DNA from 3 places in the Maricaulis sp. B-26 genome. Region 3 is predicted to be linked to each of the others. Evidence: predicted binding sites of a transcription regulator. Region 3 holds the regulator's gene; each other region holds the start of a gene.
What was found. Region 3 encodes LexA, which represses DNA repair genes until DNA is damaged. Its sites were predicted from a motif close to ATGTTCCNCTTGTGTTCC; they were not measured.
Positions count from the first base shown of each region.

Region 1: AC13HB_RS13130 (ROK family protein) is a predicted target of LexA. The motif match lies at 1,222-1,239, and genes of this name have one in related genera.
Region 2: uvrA (excinuclease ABC subunit UvrA) is a predicted target of LexA. The motif match lies at 1,035-1,052, and genes of this name have one in related genera.

Region 1 is NZ_JBSXNX010000026.1:175,804-178,003, reverse strand. It holds gene AC13HB_RS13135 (DNA polymerase IV) at 1-269, opposite strand, end outside; gene AC13HB_RS13130 (ROK family protein) at 266-1,177, opposite strand; gene AC13HB_RS13125 (response regulator) at 1,369-1,734, shown strand; gene AC13HB_RS13120 (PleD family two-component system response regulator) at 1,746-2,200, shown strand, end outside.
Region 2 is NZ_JBSXNX010000022.1:64,245-66,444, forward strand. It holds gene uvrA (excinuclease ABC subunit UvrA) at 1-802, opposite strand, end outside; gene ssb (single-stranded DNA-binding protein) at 1,100-1,585, shown strand; gene AC13HB_RS08990 (BlaI/MecI/CopY family transcriptional regulator) at 1,808-2,200, shown strand, end outside; gene AC13HB_RS08995 (ankyrin repeat domain-containing protein) at 2,200-2,200, shown strand, end outside.
Region 3 is NZ_JBSXNX010000026.1:35,866-38,065, forward strand. It holds gene trpC (indole-3-glycerol phosphate synthase TrpC) at 1-466, shown strand, start outside; gene lexA (transcriptional repressor LexA) at 558-1,259, shown strand; gene AC13HB_RS12535 (ComEC/Rec2 family competence protein) at 1,481-2,200, opposite strand, start outside.

The DNA of each region.
Region 1 (2,200 bases), 140 kb from region 3:
AGCCGCGCGATATAGCAGCATGTCGAGACGACACCACGTGTCTGCCCCCCTACGATGACGGGAAGTTCCTCGAGCTCGGGATTGTCGCGCTTCTCGATCGCCGCGAAGAAGGCATCGCAATCGATATGGGCGATGGAGAGCGTGTCTATCTCAGGGTGACGAAGCAGGCGGTGCGAGTCGCAGGCCGGACAGCTGTCCCCGGTATCTCCCAGCGGACCCAGACAGGCGCGACAATAGCCGGGCGCGGTATCGGGAAAGGGGCCGCTCATTCATCCGGCCCCCAGAGCCAGGCGGCTCCGCGCACGCCGGAACCGTCGCCATGGGCATGCCGGACGATACGGGTCTTCACGACGTCGGAGAAGATATAGCGCCCGATCCCGGCTACGACGCGTTCCGGCAGGCCGTCGATATTGGACAGCCCGCCGCCGAGCACGACACAATCGGCGTCGATCAGATTGAGCACGCTCGCCAGTCCGCGCGAAAGACGGTCGGTATAGCGATCAAGGCTTGCCATGGCCGCCCCGTCACCCTTCAGGGCCTGTGCAGCGATCTCGCGGGCGTCTGCGTTTCCGCCGGCCGCCATGCCGTGATCGCGCGCGAAGCCGGGACCGGAGAGCCAAGTCTCCATGCATCCGGACTGACCGCACCAGCAGTTCGGACCCGGGCATTCGTCCGGTTGCGGCCAGGGAAGGGGGTTATGGCCCCACTCGCCGGCGATACGCTGTGCGCCGGACAGGAGCTGCTTCTCGATACTGATCCCGCCGCCGACGCCGGTGCCGATGATGACGCCGAACACGACCCGGCTGTCTAGGCCGGCTCCGTCGGTGGCTTCGGACAGGGTGAAGCAATCGGCATCATTGGCCATGCGCACCGGCCGTTCGAGGCGGGCTTCCAGATCCGACTGGAGTGGTTGACCGTTCAGCCAGGTCGAGTTCGCATTGCGCATGTGGCCGGTGACCGGGCTGAGTGAACCGGGATGTCCGATTCCGATCCGGCCCGGCCGGGAAGCCGCATCCAGATCAGCTTCCAGACGTGCTACCAGCCCGGCAATGGCATCAAGCGTCGCGGCATAGTTTCGGGGTGTCTTGATGCGCTCCCGCGCCAGTTCGGCACCGTCCGGACCGAGCGCAATCGCCTCGATCTTTGTGCCTCCCAAGTCGATTCCGATCCGAATCATCGCTTTGCCACCATGGTTTAGCGCGGTACTTTTCTTGCGCGATTTTGTTCTTATCTTGTTCCTGTAGGGCCGGAAAGTGCCCTGTGACTCATGGTTGGTTAAGGAAGATCAGGTTTAGTGCAGGCGGGGTTCAACAAGCACGATAAATCCGTGCATCAATCGGGAAGCGCGTCGCCGACATGCTGCAGGTCATGCCCAAAAAGGTCCTGATCGTCGAAGACAACGAGCTGAACATGAAATTGTTCAACGATCTGCTCGAGGCTCATGGCTATGAGACTCTGCAGACGAAGGACGGTTTCAAGGCGCTCGAACTGGCGCGCGAACACACGCCCGATCTCATTCTCATGGATATCCAGCTGCCGGAAGTGTCCGGTCTGGAAGTCACCAAATGGCTCAAGGATGACGAGACCCTGTCGGAAATTCCGGTCGTGGCCGTCACCGCATTCGCCATGAAGGGTGACGAGGAACGGATCCGTGAGGGGGGATGTGAGGCGTATCTGTCCAAGCCGATCACCGTAACGACCTTCATCGAGACCGTTCGCCAGTTCCTCGATTAGGTGTGCCCGGTATGAGTGCGCGTATCCTCGTAGTTGATGACCAGCCGGCCAATGTGCGCCTGCTCGAGGCGCGACTGCAGGCCGAGTACTTCGATGTATGCACCGCCGCTGACGGGTTCGAGGCCATCGAAGTGGCGCGGCGCGAACAGCCGGACCTCATCCTGCTCGATGTGATGATGCCGGAAATGGACGGCTACGATACCTGCGCCCGTCTCAAGGACGATCCGCGCACGCGGCATATTCCCGTCATCATGGTCACGGCGCTGGACCAGCGCGAGGATCGCATTCGCGGCCTGGAATCCGGGGCCGACGACTTCCTTACCAAGCCGGTTGATGATGTCACCATGTTTGCCCGGGTGCGTAGTCTGCTGCGTCTCAAATCCGTGCTCGACGAATTGCGCTATCGCGAATCGAACATGGCGCTCTCTGCAGCGGCCGGTGATCTCGAGGACGAGGATGAGGGCGA
Region 2 (2,200 bases), on a different contig from region 3:
CGGAAATGGTGAAGCCGGAGACCGGGCAGGCGAATTTCTCGGAGAAGACCGTGCGCTCCGGATTGCCCTTCTCGTCTTTCTTGTCGGCACTCTCGGCGACGGCGATGCCGTCGGCCAGTCTCAGCGCGGTTTCCAGACTGTCGGCGAGGCGGCTTTCCAGGCCTTCCTTGATGACGATCCGGTCCACCACGACATCGATATCGTGCTTGAACTTCTTGTCGAGCGTGGGGGCGTCCTCGAGCGTGTAGAACTCGCCATTCACCTTCACGCGCTGGAAGCCGGCCTTCAGCCATTCGGCGAATTCCTTGCGGTACTCGCCCTTGCGGCCGCGTACGACCGGGGCCAGCAGGTAGAGCCGCGCGCCGTCGCCCATGGCCATCAGCCGGTCGACCATCTGGCTCACCGTCTGGCTCTCGATGGGCAGGCCGGTGGCCGGCGAATAGGGCGTGCCGACGCGCGCCCATAACAGGCGCATATAGTCGTAGATCTCGGTCACCGTACCCACGGTGGAGCGCGGATTCTTCGAGGTCGTCTTCTGCTCGATGGAAATCGCCGGGGAGAGGCCCTCGATGGAGTCCATGTCGGGCTTGGCCATCAGCTCCAGGAACTGCCGCGCATAGGCCGACAGGCTCTCCACATAGCGGCGCTGGCCCTCGGCATAGATCGTGTCGAAGGCGAGCGAGGACTTGCCAGAGCCGGACAGGCCCGTGAACACGATCAGGCTGTCCCGCGGCAGGTCCACGGACACGTCCTTGAGATTATGCTCGCGCGCGCCGCGCACGCTGATGGTTTCGAGTGCCATGGATTTCCCTGCAGAGAGGTCGTTCGAAGTCCGAACATTTAGAGAACAGCCCCGCGCCCGTCCAGAGCGCAGCCTGCGACTTCCTGACAGGACGTAGGCAGGAGGGGGCGCGAAGCAAGGGCGGGCGGGGCTGGCGACCTGTGATCGCCTGTGGAGGGCTGAGCGCGATCACTGGACTCTGCGGGGCCTGTCCGATCAAACTCCATGCGACTCGTGGGTCGCGTTGACCGGCGGAACAGAATGTGAACAAATGGCGCAGCTCAAGAGGCGAGCGCCGCGGGATATGGAGATCGGGCGATGGCGGGAAGCGTCAACAAGGTGATTTTGGTCGGTAATCTGGGACGCGACCCGGAAATCCGCCGCATGAATAACGGCGACCCGGTGGTCAATCTGTCCGTCGCGACCTCCGAGCAGTGGCGCGACAAGAATACCGGCGAGCGCCGGGAAAAGACCGAGTGGCACCGTGTCGTGATCTTCAACGACCAGCTCGCCAAGGTCGCCGAGAATTACCTCAAGAAGGGTATGAAGGTTTACATCGAGGGCCAGCTTCAGACCCGCAAATGGACCGATCAGAGCGGTCAGGAGAAATACTCCACCGAGGTCGTGCTCCAGCGCTTCCGTGGCGAACTCCAGATGCTCGACGGCCGCGGCGAGGGCGGTGGCTCCTATGAGAGCGGCGGCTCCTTCGGCTCCTCCGAGCGCTCCGGCGGCGGCCAGCGCTCCATGGAAGGTCCCAAAGAAGATTTCTCCAATGCCGACCTGGACGACGAGATCCCGTTCTAGTCGAGCAGGCGAGGGCCGGATCCGGCCCCGGCAAACAGATGTGTCGCCCCGGTGTCGGACGCGCCGGGGCGATTTCTTTATGGGCTGATTGCCTGTCAGCGCAGGGGTTTTCGGGGCGAATCGCGCAGCCGTTCGCACCCGTTGCCGGTTATATAACTAATTTTTTAGTTGAAGGGCGCGGCGCGCCGTTTAGGGTCGTCCTGTCAACTAAGGAATTCGTAGATGGCCCGACCTGCATCTCCACAGCTTACCGAAGCCGAGCAGCGCATCATGGATGTGCTCTGGCAGCGCGGCGAAGCCAGCGTTCGCGATCTCACTGACGCGCTCGAGGCCGAGCACGGCCTCGCCTACACGACCGTCCTCACCACGATCCGCATCATGACCGATAAGGGATATGTGGGTTTCCGCAAGGAAGGGCGCGCGCATATCTACCGGCCTTTGCTGAGCCGGGAGGGGGCGCAGAAAAAGGCACTCGGCTCGCTGGTGAAATCCCTGTTCGGCGGGTCCGCCCAGAGCCTGGCCCAGCATCTGGTGAAAAGCGAACAGCTCACGCTCGAGGACATCGAGGCGTTGCGCGCCGAATTGCTGGCCTCGGAGAAGAAGGAGGACGAGGCA
Region 3 (2,200 bases):
CTGCGCACTTCCCGTCCTGCGCAAGGATTTCCTCTACGACCCCTATCAGGTCGCCGAAGCCCGGATGCTCGGCGCCGACGCCATTCTCGTCATTCTCGCCGCCGTCGACGACGATACGGCGCGCGCCCTGATCGAGGAAGCCGCACGCTGGTCGATGGATGTCCTGGTCGAGGTTCACGACGCGCCGGAGATGGACCGTGCCCTGGCACTCGAAGCGCCGCTCATCGGGATCAACAACCGCAATCTGCGAACCTTCGAGACCTCTCTGGAGACCTTCGAATCGCTCGCACCGATGGTGGGGAACGGCCAACTTCTCGTGGGTGAGAGCGGTATCTTCACGCCTGCGGATGCGCAGCGGCTGGAACGGGCTGGCGCGCGTGCCCTTCTCGTCGGGGAAAGTCTTATGCGCCAGGAGGATGTCACGGCCGCGACCCGGGCGCTCATGGCGCGCTCCGGCTCCGCTTGACGCGATTCAGGAACACTTGTAGAACAAGCGCGGTATTCCTGATTTGTTCCCAGGGCTTTTTCGCCCGGAACGCTGCCGAGAGGGCCGACCCGTGCTGACCCGGAAACAGAATGAGCTCCTGCTCTTCATCCACAAGCGGATCAAGGAAACGGGCGTCTCGCCCTCTTTCGACGAAATGAAGGAAGCGCTTCAACTCGCTTCGAAATCCGGCGTTCACCGCCTTATCACGGCCCTGGAAGAGCGCGGCTTCATCCGCCGCCTCGCCCACCGGGCCCGGGCGCTGGAAGTGCTGAAACTGCCCGAATCCGCGGCGGCCGTGGCCGACAAAACCGTGCCCAAGGGCGATCTCGGTCCGAATGTCGTCCGCGCCGACTTCAAGAAGCCTGCGGAAGACGAAACGCATGAGGGCACGATCGAAGTACCTGTCCTCGGCCGGATCGCCGCTGGCGTACCGATTTCCGCCATCCAGCACGAGACCAATCGCCTGCCCATACCCGTCGACATGCTCGGCTCAGGCGAACATTTCGCGCTCGAGGTCAAGGGCGACTCGATGATAGAGGCCGGTATTCTGGACGGCGACACCGTCCTGATCCGTCGCTGCGAATCCGCCGATACCGGCGATATCGTCGTCGCGCTCGTCGATGACGAGGAAGCCACGCTGAAGCGCCTGCGCAAGAAAGGCGGCTCGATCGCGCTCGAAGCGGCCAATCCGGAATACGAAACCCGAATTTTCGGTCCGGACCGCGTGAAGGTCCAGGGACGCCTCATCGGCCTGCTCCGCCAGTATCATTGAGAGCATCACTGATCGAAGCCTTGTCCCCCGGTCAGGCACTTTTTCTTTCCGTTCTGTGCCCCTTGCGAGGCGCGCGCGCGTGCAGGTAAGTGCGGGCACGCAAACTGGCGACATCAATCCCACACTGCGGGTCCAATATGGGAACATACGCGTTCTGTAGGGCCAACCTGCGAGCATACGCGTATATGTCCGGACCGACCGCGCGAGTTTCCGGCCCGGTGCTAGCGCTGCTGCCAGGGGCGCATGGGTCTGACGGGCGCGACTTGCCGGATACGCCGGATGCGGCCGCCCTCGGTCCAGATGAGGGCCCCGCCCCGGCGGGCCAGTTGCCCGGCGTCGAGCACGAGCGCCTCGCAACGGCGCCTGATATGCGCGGGCAGCGTCCGGCGCGTCACGATCAGGGCATTCAGCCGGCAATCTTCCCCGATTGCCTCCAGCGACGTCAGCGAGGCCACCTGCAAGCCTGCGGCCTCACCCGCGCAGCCGAGACTGTCGCAGGGCCAGTCGAAACGTCGGGGGCGATCGCGCTCGCCCTGACGCTCGAGGAAGACACGCGCGGCGAAACGGTCGCGGCGGCGGTCGCTGACGGCCCAGCCATCCTCCCCGTCCTGTGCCACCACCACCGCGCCTTCGCTCACGAATAGATCGGGACGCGACGTCAGCCCGGCGGCGAAGACCGCAATTATCATGACAGTTGCACCGGCGGCTTTCATCAGGCGCGGCAAAACGACCAGGCCTGCGAAGCCGACCGCATAGACGGCAAGCCAGCCGCCCGGTGCGGCCGCGACGGCCTGCTCCGAACCGCCCAGCCCGGACACGAAATGGGCGATTTCGAGCACGCGCTCCAGCCCCCAGCCCATGACGAAAAGTGCCGGTCCCTCCAGGCCGAGCGGCATCAGGAACAGCGCCAGCGCTCCGGCGGGCATGACCAGGAGAGAAAA